Regions from separate parts of the Candidatus Thalassolituus haligoni genome, predicted to be linked through region 1. Evidence: predicted binding sites of a transcription regulator. Region 1 holds the regulator's gene; each other region holds the start of a gene.
What was found. The regulator sigma-54, encoded in region 1, starts transcription at its own class of promoters, with help from an activator protein. The targets are predictions, from matches to a motif close to TGGCACNNNNNTTGCTNT.

Region 1 (3,101 bases):
GGCCGCCGAACCCTCCTTTATTTTGCTTGATGAACCCTTTGCCGGTGTCGACCCGATTTCCGTATCCGACATTATGGCCATCATTCGCCAGCTCAAGGCGCGCGGCATTGGCGTACTGATTACCGATCACAACGTCCGCGAAACCCTCGCAATTTGTGAAAAAGCCTATATCGTAGGCGGTGGACACATTATTGCCGAAGGCAGCGCCGATGAAGTACTCGCCAACGAACAGGTTCGGGCCATCTACCTTGGTCAGGACTTCCGTCTTTGATTCTTACTGGCTTACAGGGCTATGATGCCCGGCGCTGTTTCATTTCGACACCATGAAAAGCATTCCCAGCCTCACAGGCTGGCGTATAATGCACAGACCATGCCGACAACCGATGAACTATAACGCTGTATGAAAGCATCGCTTCAGTTAAAAATGGGTCAGCAGCTGACCATGACCCCTCAGCTGCAACAGGCAATTCGACTGCTGCAATTGTCTACCCTTGATCTGCAACAGGAAATCCAGGAAGCCCTGGATTCCAATCCCATGCTGGAATTCGAAGAGTCCGAGCACGACGACTATACGGATGCCCAGCAAACCAACGGCGATCAGGAGCGAGAAGCCGCCGTCACGGCGACAGCGACCGACACCGACACCCAGGAACTGGGTGAACAGTGGTCGGACGACAAGATGCCGGATGACCTGCCGGTCGACAGCAATTGGGACGATACCTTCCAGACTACCGCTGGCGTTTCCTCCGGTTCAGGCTCTGTCGGCGACGACGACTTTGACTACGACTCCCGTCATGCCACCTCCGACGACCTGCAAGGGCATCTGGAATGGCAACTGAATCTGACTCCCATGAGTGATGTCGATCGCGAGATTGCCACCATGCTGATTGACGGTGTCGACGACGACGGCTACCTCCACACCACCATAGACGACGTACTGGGTTCCATGGATCCGGAATTTGGGGTTGAGGAAGACGAAGTCCAGGCCGTACTCAAACGCCTGCAACAGTTTGATCCGGCTGGTGTTTTTGCCCGCGACCTGCGCGAATGCCTGATCCTGCAGTTAAACCAGCTGCCAGCCGACACTCCCTGGCTGGCAGAAGCCAAACTGGTGATCGGTGACTACATTGCCCTGCTGGGCAGTAAAGACTACCCCACGCTGATGCGCAAAACCCGGCTGAAAGAAGAAGACCTCAAAGCCGTATTACGCCTGGTCAAGGAGTTGAATCCCAAACCAGGAGCCGGAATCAGCTCCGAACAGTCAGAATACGTTGTGCCCGACGTGATCGTGCGTAACATCCGCGATGAATGGCGCGTTGAACTGAACCCGGATATTGCCCCCAAACTGCGGGTAAACTCCGACTACGCCTCGTTGGTGCGCCGCTCAGACAGCAGTGCCGACAACGCCTTCCTCAAAGATCACCTGCAAGAAGCGCGCTGGTTTATCAAAAGCCTGCAAAGCCGCAACGAAACCCTGCTGAAAGTCGCTACCAAAATTGTCGAATATCAGCTCGACTTTTTTGAGCAGGGCGAAGAAGCTATGAAACCACTGGTACTGCATGATATTGCCGATGCCGTTGGTATGCACGAGTCGACCATTTCACGGGTAACGACGCAAAAATTCATGCACACACCGCGTGGTATTTTTGAACTGAAGTACTTTTTCTCCAGCCATGTCAGTACCGATGCTGGCGGCGAATGTTCATCAACCGCCATTCGCGCCATGATCAAGAAGCTGATTAGCGAAGAAAACCCGCGCAAGCCACTGAGTGACAACAAGATCGCCGTCGTCCTCGGAGACAAGGGAATTCAGGTTGCACGCCGCACGGTGGCCAAATATCGTGAGGCAATGATGATTCCGCCATCGAATGAGCGGAAACAGTTGATTTGATCGACCCCGTCGATCCTTGTTCGGTTTAAAGCGAGCCATAAGGAGCCGTTTATGAGCATCAATATCAGTGGACACCATGTCGAAGTTACCGAAGCCATGGAAGAATACGTCAAGGAAAAACTGGTTCGCCTTGAGCGGCATGCCGAACCCATTACCTCTGGTCAGGTTACCCTGACCCTTGAAAAAGGCCGTCAGCTGGCAGAAGCATCGCTGCACGTCAGTGGTGCCGATTTTCATGCGACGTCATCCCATGACGACATGTACGCTGCCATTGACTTGCTGGCCGACAAACTGGATCGGCAAGTGCTGAAACACAAAGAAAAACTGGTTGCCCGACAGCACGGACAAGGCTGACACATGAGCATAGCGATTGCCGATATTCTTGCGCCTGAACGTACTCGTACCGATGTCGCCATTACCAGCAAAAAAAAACTGCTGGAGTTTCTGGCAGAGCTGATTGCTGAAGAAGTGGATGGCAGCTCATCGGATGAGGTTTTTGAACGTCTGCTTGGGCGTGAGCGCCTTGGCAGTACCGGCATTGGCGAAGGCATCGCTATCCCTCACTGTCGATTACGGCAATGTGAACGGGCCGTTGGGGTATTACTCCACCTGCGCGAGGCCATCGACTTTGATGCCATAGACCATCAGCCAGTCGATCTTGTATTTGCCTTGCTGGTGCCTGAAGAAGCAACAGACGACCACCTGAAAATACTGGCAACCCTGGCAGAAAATTTCAGCCAGAGCCAATATCGCCACCTATTACGCAGTGCGAGCAGCGACCAGGAACTGTATCAACGGGCGCTGGCCGACAACTGACCTTGCCCAAAACACGGAGACAGTACATGCGTCTGGTTGTGATCAGTGGCCGTTCAGGCTCAGGTAAATCCAGCGCACTGGCGGTGCTTGAAGACCTCGGGTTTTATTGCATCGATAATCTACCGGTCGATTTACTGCCAGCACTCGCAGGCCTGCCCTACAGTGCAGAAAAACGCGCCAACGTTGCTGTCAGTGTTGACGTTCGTAACCTGCCCGATGCCATAGAGCAACTGACCCAGGTGCTGACCCGCTTGCCGGAGCAGTATCGCCAGGTCGACATCGTTTTTCTTGATGCCACCGAAGAAGTCCTGTTACAACGCTTCAGTTCAACCCGGCGCAAGCATCCGCTCACCAATGACAATATTTCCCTGGCGGAAGCCATTGAGCGCGAAAC
Region 2 (3,101 bases), 1.9 Mb from region 1:
GACAAGCGCCCGATTGCCCGGAAAACTTCTTGCATCGCCGGTGCTTCACCGATGATTTCATGCTCGTTGATTTCTTTTTCCGGCGCCGGGGTATTGGCTGACATTTCTTCGAAATGGGCAATCGCTCGCTCAATCAGGCTGACGGCCTCGTCAACATCAAAGGGCTTTGGCAGATATTCGAAGGCACCCCGGCGGTAAGACGACACCGCGCTTTCCAGGTCGGAATGGGCGGTCATGATAATCACGGGCAAATCCGGATTGGCCTCATGTACCTGTTCCAGCAGCATCAGTCCGTCCATACCCGGCATGCGAATGTCGGTGATAATCGCGTCCGGTTGTTCCCGTTTCAGCTGATTCAGTGCGGGTTCTGCCTGTTCAAACACCCGGGTCTGGATATTGGCTTGGTCGAGTGCCTTTTCCAGCACCCAGCGAATGGATTTGTCGTCGTCGATGATCCAGACAGTACTCATAGCGATTCCAATGGTAAAAAGATGGAGAACACCGTGCGGTGGGGCACGCTGGTGAATTCGATAATGCCGTTAATCTGATTGATAATGGACTGGGATATAGACAGACCCAGCCCTGAGCCTTCGGCGCGGCCACTGACCATGGGATAAAACAGGTTGTCCCTGATCCCTTCCGGTATGCCGGGGCCGTTGTCGATAATTTCAACCTGGGCCACCAGACGATGGCGATGATGACCAATGGTGAACTGGCGTACGCTGCGGGTACGAATGGTCAGGCTGGGGCGCTCTTGTTGATCCGGGTTTTCCAACATCGCCTGCATGGCGTTACGGCCAATGTTCAGCAATGCTTGAATAAGCTGGCCCTTGTCGGCCTCGATTTCCGGGATGGAGGGGTCATAATCCCGGTGAATAACGACCTGTCCCCGGCTTTCCACATCGACCAGCTGGCAGATGCGTTCCAGCACCTCATGAATGTTGACCGGTTCCTGCTTGGGGATATTACGCGGCCCTAACAGGCGGTCGACCAGATCTCGCAGGCGATCAGCTTCTTCAATAATGATATTGGTGTATTCCTTCAGTTCGGCCGAAGGTAATTCTCGTTCCAGTAACTGGGCGGCGCCGCGAATGCCGCCAAGTGGATTTTTGATTTCGTGAGCCAGTCCGCGTACCAGGGAACGAGTGGTTTCCTGTTTGGCGATCAGTTGTTCTTCCCGACTGATACGCATCAGTCGATCGCGACCTTGCAGTTCAACCAGCAAGGTGGGCGTGCGGGTCTCTGGGTGAGTTACCGGGCTGACGCTGTAATCGAGGGTCAAGGTTTGCTGATTTTGCAGATGAATATGGGCTTCTCGCTTGGTGTAGGAATGCCCTGTAATTACCGCATCTCGCATGGCATCCACATCGCTCTGGTCTTCGACCGCCAACTCAAAAAAGTGGGTGCCGACGCCGCGTTTGCCGCTGACTTCCAGCAGGGCTTCGGCAGAGGGATTCATATGAATAATAATCAGCTCAGCATCCAGCAGCAGCACACCGGTATTCAGGTGCTCCATGATTCGTTGGTTTAACAGGGGGCTGGCGCGCATTGTAAGGTTCTCCATATTCACACCTAATTTGCAAAAAATAAGCCAGTTATAACCCAGTGCACAATAATGGCACCATCACCGCATTAAGTTGTGGCGTGGCTAACTAAGGTAATGTATTTCAGGATATTTTATGAATCAATTTGGTGCTCTCATGGGTATTTATGTTATTTATTGGTGCATTACTTGCGTCTGTCTGGGTTTTCCAATTCGTTGGACGGAGGGTGTCAGTGGGTGGGCGCAGGTCAGGGAAGGGGCTTGTTGGCTGGAACTTGCGGAAAAAAGCTAACTGACGCTGGCTGGTCTGCAACTTGCTGCTGACAGTGTCTTCATGTACTCGGGCGGTGCCGAGATCGGCAGCAGTTTGTGGTGTTGTATGTGAGAGATGAGCAGAAATAGGGATGACCACACGGGGGATGGCTGATTCATGATATTTGATGCGTTTATTGTACTGGCATTTATTGCCTTGATCGTACTTGGCTACAAATACGGTACGTCGAAAGAAATGCTGGATCTGGCCAAGGTGTTTTTGCCGATATCCATTGCCAGCGCCTATAGCGACCACTTTGGTTTGTATCTGACCCAGATGGGTCTTTTGCGCGCCAATGACTGGGCGGTGCTGACGTTAACCGGCTTTCTGATTCTGTTTCTGACGATGTGGTTTTCCATTCGTTTGCTGGAAAAAATTGCTGTGCACTACAATGTGCACGGACGCTGGCTTGAGAACAATCGTTTCACAACGATGACCAATCGTGTGTTTTGCGCCATTGCTAACGGCGTTCAGGCGTTATTCTTACTGACTTTTTTCAGTTTTCTCAGTACTCAGGTAACGTTTGTGCCAAAAAACTACAAAAGTTATCTGATGGCTCATTCGTTGATGTACCCGGCGATTGACCGAATTTGCCGCAAGACAGTTAACGGCCAGTTTGTGGATTCATTGATTCATGATCCCACTGGCACTACAACGTTCGAGCTGATTCTGAAAACCGTTACCAATAAAGCCATGATTACCGATATTTCCGAGGAAATTCACCGCTCAACCATTGTGCGAGCGCGGGATCTTTTGGATAAAACGCTGCGAGAGCTTGAAAGCGCTCGCCAGCCCGGCAAGAGTATCGTGATTGAAGAAACCATCACCGTCAGCGCAGAATCTCCGATTCAGCGCTGAGTATTAACCTGACGGGTTGCTCGCAGGTATTGGCGGTTATTTTTGCAACGCTGCGGCTATCCACTGACGCAGTTGTGGAGCTGGCAGAGCACCGGCCAGACGATCCACTTCCTTGCCCTGGCGAAACAGAATCAGCGTCGGAATGCTGCGAATGCCAAACTGTTGGCTCACCATCTGGGCTTGCTCGGTATTGACCTTGGCAAAGCGTAACTGGTGCTGCTGTTCAGCGCAGAGTTCCTTGAAAATCGGCCCCATCATCTTGCATGGCCCGCACCATTCCGCCCAGAAGTCGACGAGGACGGGTAAATCGTTTTTGGCCAGAAAACGCTGGAAGCCGGTGTCATTTAACGCCACCGGCGTGGCGTTAAATAACGCGCTTTTACATTT
Region 3 (3,101 bases), 1.6 Mb from region 1:
AACCACGGTGGACGCCAACCATTCGGCCCGGTGCCCAACCACCGCCTGAATCCAGGCCGCCTGACATCAGACTTCAAGCCCAAACAATCGCGGTAGCCGGTTATTAGCCGGTCTGGTTTTAATTTTGCAATGGTCATCTCATCGAAGCGTTTAGCAAAGGCATCATGATATGAATCAAGTAGGCATCTTTTTTGGCACCGACACTGGCACCACCCGTCTGATCGGGAAAAAACTGGCCAAACTGCTCGGCGACGACATCGCCTCAAAACCATTAAACATCAACCGGGCGACACTCGACGATCTGATGCAATACCCGGCGTTGATTATCGGCACAGCGACCTATGGCGAAGGCCAGCTGCCAGGAACAGAAACCAATATCCGCAGCGGCAGCTGGCTGGATTTTCTGCCACAGCTGGAAGGGGCCGATTTCACCGGCAAAACCGTCGCCATTTATGGGCTGGGCAATCAGGTAAAATACGGTGAGCGTTACTGCGACGCCATGTTCGAGCTATACAGCCTGTTTAAAGGACTCGGCGCTACAATCATCGGCAGCTGGGATACCGAAGGCTATATCTACTCGCAATCCCGAGCTGTGATCGATAACCGCTTTGTCGGCCTCGCGCTGGATAATAAAAACCAGGGAGTGGAAACAGAAAAACGCATGGCTGGCTGGATTGAGCAGATCAAACCAGAACTCCTGGCGGCATTAGCACAAACAGAAGCTGTCGCTTAAACAGCGATCCTTTCAGACAGGCCTTTAATAAGCTCCGCCCCTGGGAGTGCCAGCTGCCATGCTGGCCCGGCCTCGAATATTAATCACAACCCTGGCGGGCGCGGCGGCCCGCCCTCCCGGAACATCCAACGTCACGGATAATCTCCGCACCCTGGGAGCGCCAGCTGCCATGCTGGCCCCGCATAAAGTATTAGCCACAACCGCTGACGGCGGCGGCGGCCCACCCTCCCGGAACATCCAACGCCATGGATAAGCTCCGCATCCTGGGAGCGCCAGCTGCCATGCTGGCCCGGCCTCGAATATTAGCCACAACCCTGGCGGGCGCGGCGGCCCACCCTCCCGGAACATCCAACGCCATGGATAAGCTCCGCATCCTGGGAGCGCCAGCTGCCATGCTGGCCCGGCCTCGAATATTAGCCACAACCGCTGACGGGGCGGCGGCGCGCTATCCCAAGGTAAATTAGTGACGCTGTCCAAGAGTCAATGTCACCAAGATTTGTCAGAAAGCCGACAAGGAGATAACTACTCTCCCCTCATCGAGGTTATTCCAGCGATCATTCCAATCACATATTTTTTAACCAATTGATTTTATTGAATTAAATCCAAGCTTGATGGGATTTTTATGGCCTGGTGTTTGCAACACCATCGGTAACAGTCATTGACCCGTTGCCATCGGAGAGAGTATGAGCGAATTGACAAGCGTCGCCTGCGTTGCAGACGTAGAAGCCGACCCACAAGCAGTTCTGGTTGCCTTTGCCTCTATGGACGGCGATATGGTGGATCAGCATTTTGGTTCTGCCCAGGCGTTTTACCTGTTTGCCGTTAGCGCTGATTCTGCTGAATTACTGGCCAGTCAGGAATTCGGCCACGAAAAGAAAGATGGTAACGAAGACAAACTGAAACCCAAGCTGGCCTGGCTTGTGGGAGCCGACGTTGTTTACTGCGGTTCGATTGGTGGCTCGGCAACGCGTCAGCTCATTGCTCTGGGGGTCAATCCCATCAAGGTCAGTGGTGGCCCGGATGTTGAAGAATTGATCGAAGACATTCAAAAACAAATGAATGGCACGCCAGAATTCTGGTTGGCAAAAATATTAAAAGACAAATCGCAAAACAAAACCGACAGTCGTTTTGACGATATGGATGACGAAGGCTGGGACGGATAAATCATCGCCAGCCAGCCTTGCTCGGGGTTTCCGCATGATACAAGCACCGGCCAAGGCGTTTTACACCGGCCAGACCTGATATTTGCTACGCCGCTATCGCAGCATGCTGCTCCAACTGCTGAATAAATGCGTGTTTCTCTTCATCGCTCAAAAAGCTGGCGCGGAAACTGTTGGCCGCCAACTGCACTGCTTGCGCTTTGGTCATCCCCAGATCGTCCGCCAGTGCTTCAAAATTCTCGTTCATAAAGCCGCCAAAATAGGTGGGGTCATCCGAGTTCACCGTCACGCACAACCCCTGCTCCAGCATCTCCAGAATATTATGCTCGGCCATGGTGTTAAACACACACAAACGCACGTTAGATAACGGACACACCGTCAGCGGCACTTGCTCAGCAATCAAACGCTTCACCAGGGCCTCGTCTTCCACACAACGCACACCGTGATCAACACGATCCACCTGCAGCACATCCAACGCCCCCCAGATGTACTCCGGTGGCCCTTCTTCCCCGGCATGAGCAATCAGCTTATAACCCTGCTCTTTAGCCTTGGCGTACAGCCGTGCAAATTTTTCTGGCGGATTACCCAACTCCGAACTGGCCAAACCAATTCCCACAAAATCGTTCCGGAATGGCTCTACGCTATCCAGCATCGCAAGGGCTTCTTCCTCACTCAGATGACGCAACAAACTCAGGATCATCAACGCCGATTGGCCATTTTGTGCTTTGGCAGCTGCAATCGCCTTACAGAAACCTGCCAGCACAGTTTCAACTGCCACGCCATACGGCAGATAGGTTTGAGGTTCCACCATGATTTCGGTATGAACAATATTCTGCTCACAGCACTTATCAAGGTAGTCCTTCATCAGGTAATAAAAGTCCTCCTCGTCACGCAATACCGAGGCACCCAGGTAATACAAATCCAGAAAACTTTGCAGATCGTCAAAATTGTAGGCCTGCTCCACCGACTCAACGCTGTCGTAAGGAATCTCAACGCCATTTTTAGCGGCCAGCTGAAGCAGGCGACTGGCCTGCAAGCTGCCGTCGATGTGCAAATGAAGTTCGGCTTTGGGCATGGCACGCAGCCATTGTTTGAAATCGTTCATGCGGACCTGTGGTGTCAGTCATCGTATTACAAGGATAGTCGGTCGAACCCGACCGCTCGGTCAGGTATTGTGCCGCAGTAAAAGAAACAGAGCCAGCAGGAAG
Region 4 (3,101 bases), 1.4 Mb from region 1:
GTGAAAATGATTTCAGAATCGTGCTCGGCACCGAGTATGTTCTGAACACTTTTACGGGCCGCTTTGATCGCGAATCCAACCTTGTTACCAAAGCTGTGCATGGATGACGGGTTGCCAAACTGCTCGCTGAAATACGGCATCACAGCGTCCACCACTTCCTGATCGCACATGGTGGTAGCGTTATTGTCGAGGTAAATATCAGCCATGATCAGACTCCTGCAATTTCAACGGGACGTTCGGTGTGAGGGATCACTTTGACAAACTCACCCAGTTCTTCGATCAGCTTTTGCTGTACGCCGCCCAGCGTCATGGCAGCCATCTGACAACCGGAGCAGGCTCCTACCAGCTTGACGTAGATATTCCGGCCTTCCACATCCAGCAACTCCACATCACCACCGTCCGCCTGTAAGGCTGGACGCAGACCTTCCAGCACCTGCTGAATTTTCAGGATGCGCTGCACGGTGCTTAATTTGCCGGGCTGTTCTGGAGCGGCTTTTGGCGCCAGGTTAACGATGCCTTCTTTTTTACCGATCGCGCCGGGAGTAAAGCTTTCACCACGGGCAGCCAATTCTTCCGAAAGAATGTTCTCAATGCCTTCGTGGCAAGAAGAACAACCACCACCGGCCTTGGTGTAGTTGGTAACTTCTTCCACCGTACTGAGATTGTTGGCCTTGATGGTGTCGCGAATCATCACGTCATCAATGGCGAAGCACTTGCATACCAGCGCGCCTTCCTCGTGATCATCGGCCCACACTTCTCCGCGATAATTGGCCACCGCTGCTTGCAAGGCTTCGCGGCCCATGACTGAGCAGTGCATTTTTTCTGGCGGCAAGCCGTCGAGAAAGTCAGCGATATCCTGGTTGCTGATTTCCAGCGCCTGATCCAGAGTCTTGCCTTTTACCATCTCGGTCAGTGCCGAAGATGATGCGATGGCAGAACCACAACCAAAGGTCTGGAAGCCAGCTTCCAGAATGATCTCGGTCTCTGGTTCGACTTTCAGGGTCAGACGCAAGGCGTCGCCACAACTGATGGAACCCACGTCGCCAACGGCGTTCGCCTCGGCGACCGAACCGGCGTTTTTGGGGTTGTAGAAATGTTCTTTAACGGTTTCAGAGTAATCCCACATAATTCTGCTCCTGGTATCGATGCCTGATTGCGGCTGGTCTGGATCGGATATGGATCAGCGGCTGAAATCAGGCGCTGAATGATTTGCCGCAACCACAACTGTTGGATGCATTCGGGTTTTCAAACTTAAAGCCACTGCCTTCAAAGCCATCAATAAAATCCACCGTAACGCCGTCCAGCAGCGCTGCGCTGTTTTCGTCTACCAGCACAGTAAGGCCGGAAAAATCCAGTACCTCATCGCCCTGGGTCACACTCTCTTCCAGTTTCATGCCATATTGAAAGCCAGAACAGCCGCCACCTTCGACCTTGATGCGAAGTCCCGCCATCGGGGCCTCAGTGGACTGCATAAAACGGCGAACTGCGGAAATTGCGCTATCGGTCATCGTGATCATGAGATGTTGCCTCCTGTGGCTGCGGCCGCTCCCAGCGAAGACTGGAGCTGGGCGATAAGGGTTGCCTGAAGAGAAAGTGCAATCGATATGCCACGCAAATTACACATAAAAAACATTTAAAATTCATATAGTTAAAGACAATGTCGGGATTGAAATGATGTAGCGAACACCACGTATGCAAGGCTTTGTCGCAGTTACGACAAGACCTTATGTTGGGTTTGCACTGCACCACAGTACCCAGTACCTGAACTCTGTATCCGCCATGCCAAGACCCTCGCCAGAGACTCTGTCGCAACAGATAACCCCGGTAGATTTTCCTGACCAATGGTGTTGAATACGTAGCCGTTTGATGGGTTGTCGCGATGTTGTCAGGCCTGGTTTTGTTCTCAAGCCATGGTGCAAGACGACCTGCCAATAACATTGGAGATAACGGCGATAATGATGGCGATCACGATGACGTGGACAAACAGACTGCACCGCTGCAGACAAACCGGGAGTGATTCCCGGTGACACGGTTGAGTGAGGAGTAGCGAGTGGTTTGATGAATATATCGCGGTGTCGTCAGGCCAGGTTTTATTCCCAAATTCGGGGGCAAGGCGCACCGCGTTGACGATAGCGTGGGGAGACAGGATTCGCCGCTGTAGGCAACCACAGCAGATTGTCCCGACGGGTGCCGTTGAAGCGGTCGACTTGTTTGTTGTCTCAGGGTACCGGAATCAGCCGCAACTCCGTCTTGATCGCACCTGGCTGGCCCCAGCCAGTCACCGCTTCAATAAACCAGGCTGGTTTGTGTGGATGCACACACAGCACATCGTATTCGGCAAACAACTGGCTACCAGGCCGTAACTGCATGGTTCCCTGATTCATGCCCAGCGGCGTTTTCCAATAACACTGCAACGATTCGGTCTGATCAAATGGATCGATACGAACCTCAGCGGCATCAAAGGCATCCAGAATGCCCGAACATTGTTCCTTCAAGCCAATCTTGGCCAGCTCCGCCAGCAATGCCTGCTGCATGGCGGCAATACGGTCGGCCTCCTCGGCCAGCCGTTCCGCCACCACCCCGGTGATCGTCCCGGGGCTTTTCTTGCTTGCCATCAGGCTCATTGCCACACCTCGTCCGGAGCCACCTTGTCGAGCCAGGGTTCCCCGGCAACCAGATGCTGATCAATGATCTGATCAACATCTGCTGGCGTGATCTGCATATACAGCGTACCACCAGGGTACACCAGCACATTGGCTCCAGCCCGACATGGCCCCAGGCAACCGGTAGCCACCAGCGACACTTTATTGAACAGTCCCTTGGCGATCAGTCGTTCGGAAAAGGCCTGCATCATCGGGCCTGCGCCCTTTTCACCACAGCTGGATCGAGGGTGCCCCGCCGGGCGCTGCTGGCTGCAAACAAATACGTGGAATTCCGGTTTTGGCATGGTGGTTACCCCGCTAGCGGTTCATGTGTGTGACAATTTTTGGGACAAACACGAGCGCAGGAGACACAACCAATGCAGTCATCAGCATTGGCGATGGTCATCACCTTCATCTCGTCGTCATCATCGTAAAAGTCATCGTCGTCTTCAGCATCAA

Region 2: the regulator sigma-54 is predicted to act here: its motif matches at 1,577-1,594, upstream of glnL (nitrogen regulation protein NR(II)).
Region 3: the regulator sigma-54 is predicted to act here: its motif matches at 1,357-1,374, upstream of SOJ49_RS10835 (NifB/NifX family molybdenum-iron cluster-binding protein).
Region 4: the regulator sigma-54 is predicted to act here: its motif matches at 1,593-1,610, upstream of SOJ49_RS16830 (HesB/IscA family protein).

The regions. Positions count from the first base shown of each region.
Region 1 is NZ_CP139482.1:810,046-813,146, reverse strand. It holds gene lptB (LPS export ABC transporter ATP-binding protein) at 1-271, shown strand, start outside; gene SOJ49_RS03645 (RNA polymerase factor sigma-54) at 401-1,891, shown strand; gene hpf (ribosome hibernation-promoting factor, HPF/YfiA family) at 1,943-2,245, shown strand; gene ptsN (PTS IIA-like nitrogen regulatory protein PtsN) at 2,249-2,707, shown strand; gene rapZ (RNase adapter RapZ) at 2,734-3,101, shown strand, end outside.
Region 2 is NZ_CP139482.1:3,238,675-3,241,775, reverse strand. It holds gene ntrC (nitrogen regulation protein NR(I)) at 1-470, opposite strand, end outside; gene glnL (nitrogen regulation protein NR(II)) at 467-1,564, opposite strand; gene SOJ49_RS14450 (CvpA family protein) at 1,974-2,714, shown strand; gene trxC (thioredoxin TrxC) at 2,751-3,101, opposite strand, start outside.
Region 3 is NZ_CP139482.1:2,414,751-2,417,851, forward strand. It holds gene SOJ49_RS10825 (flavodoxin) at 170-733, shown strand; gene SOJ49_RS10830 (hypothetical protein) at 979-1,197, shown strand; gene SOJ49_RS10835 (NifB/NifX family molybdenum-iron cluster-binding protein) at 1,417-1,896, shown strand; gene SOJ49_RS10840 (adenosine deaminase) at 1,982-2,998, opposite strand.
Region 4 is NZ_CP139482.1:3,742,957-3,746,057, forward strand. It holds gene nifS (cysteine desulfurase NifS) at 1-206, opposite strand, end outside; gene nifU (Fe-S cluster assembly protein NifU) at 209-1,126, opposite strand; gene SOJ49_RS16830 (HesB/IscA family protein) at 1,194-1,517, opposite strand; gene SOJ49_RS16835 (hypothetical protein) at 2,220-2,624, opposite strand; gene SOJ49_RS16840 (ferredoxin) at 2,621-2,947, opposite strand; gene fdxB (ferredoxin III, nif-specific) at 2,953-3,101, opposite strand, start outside.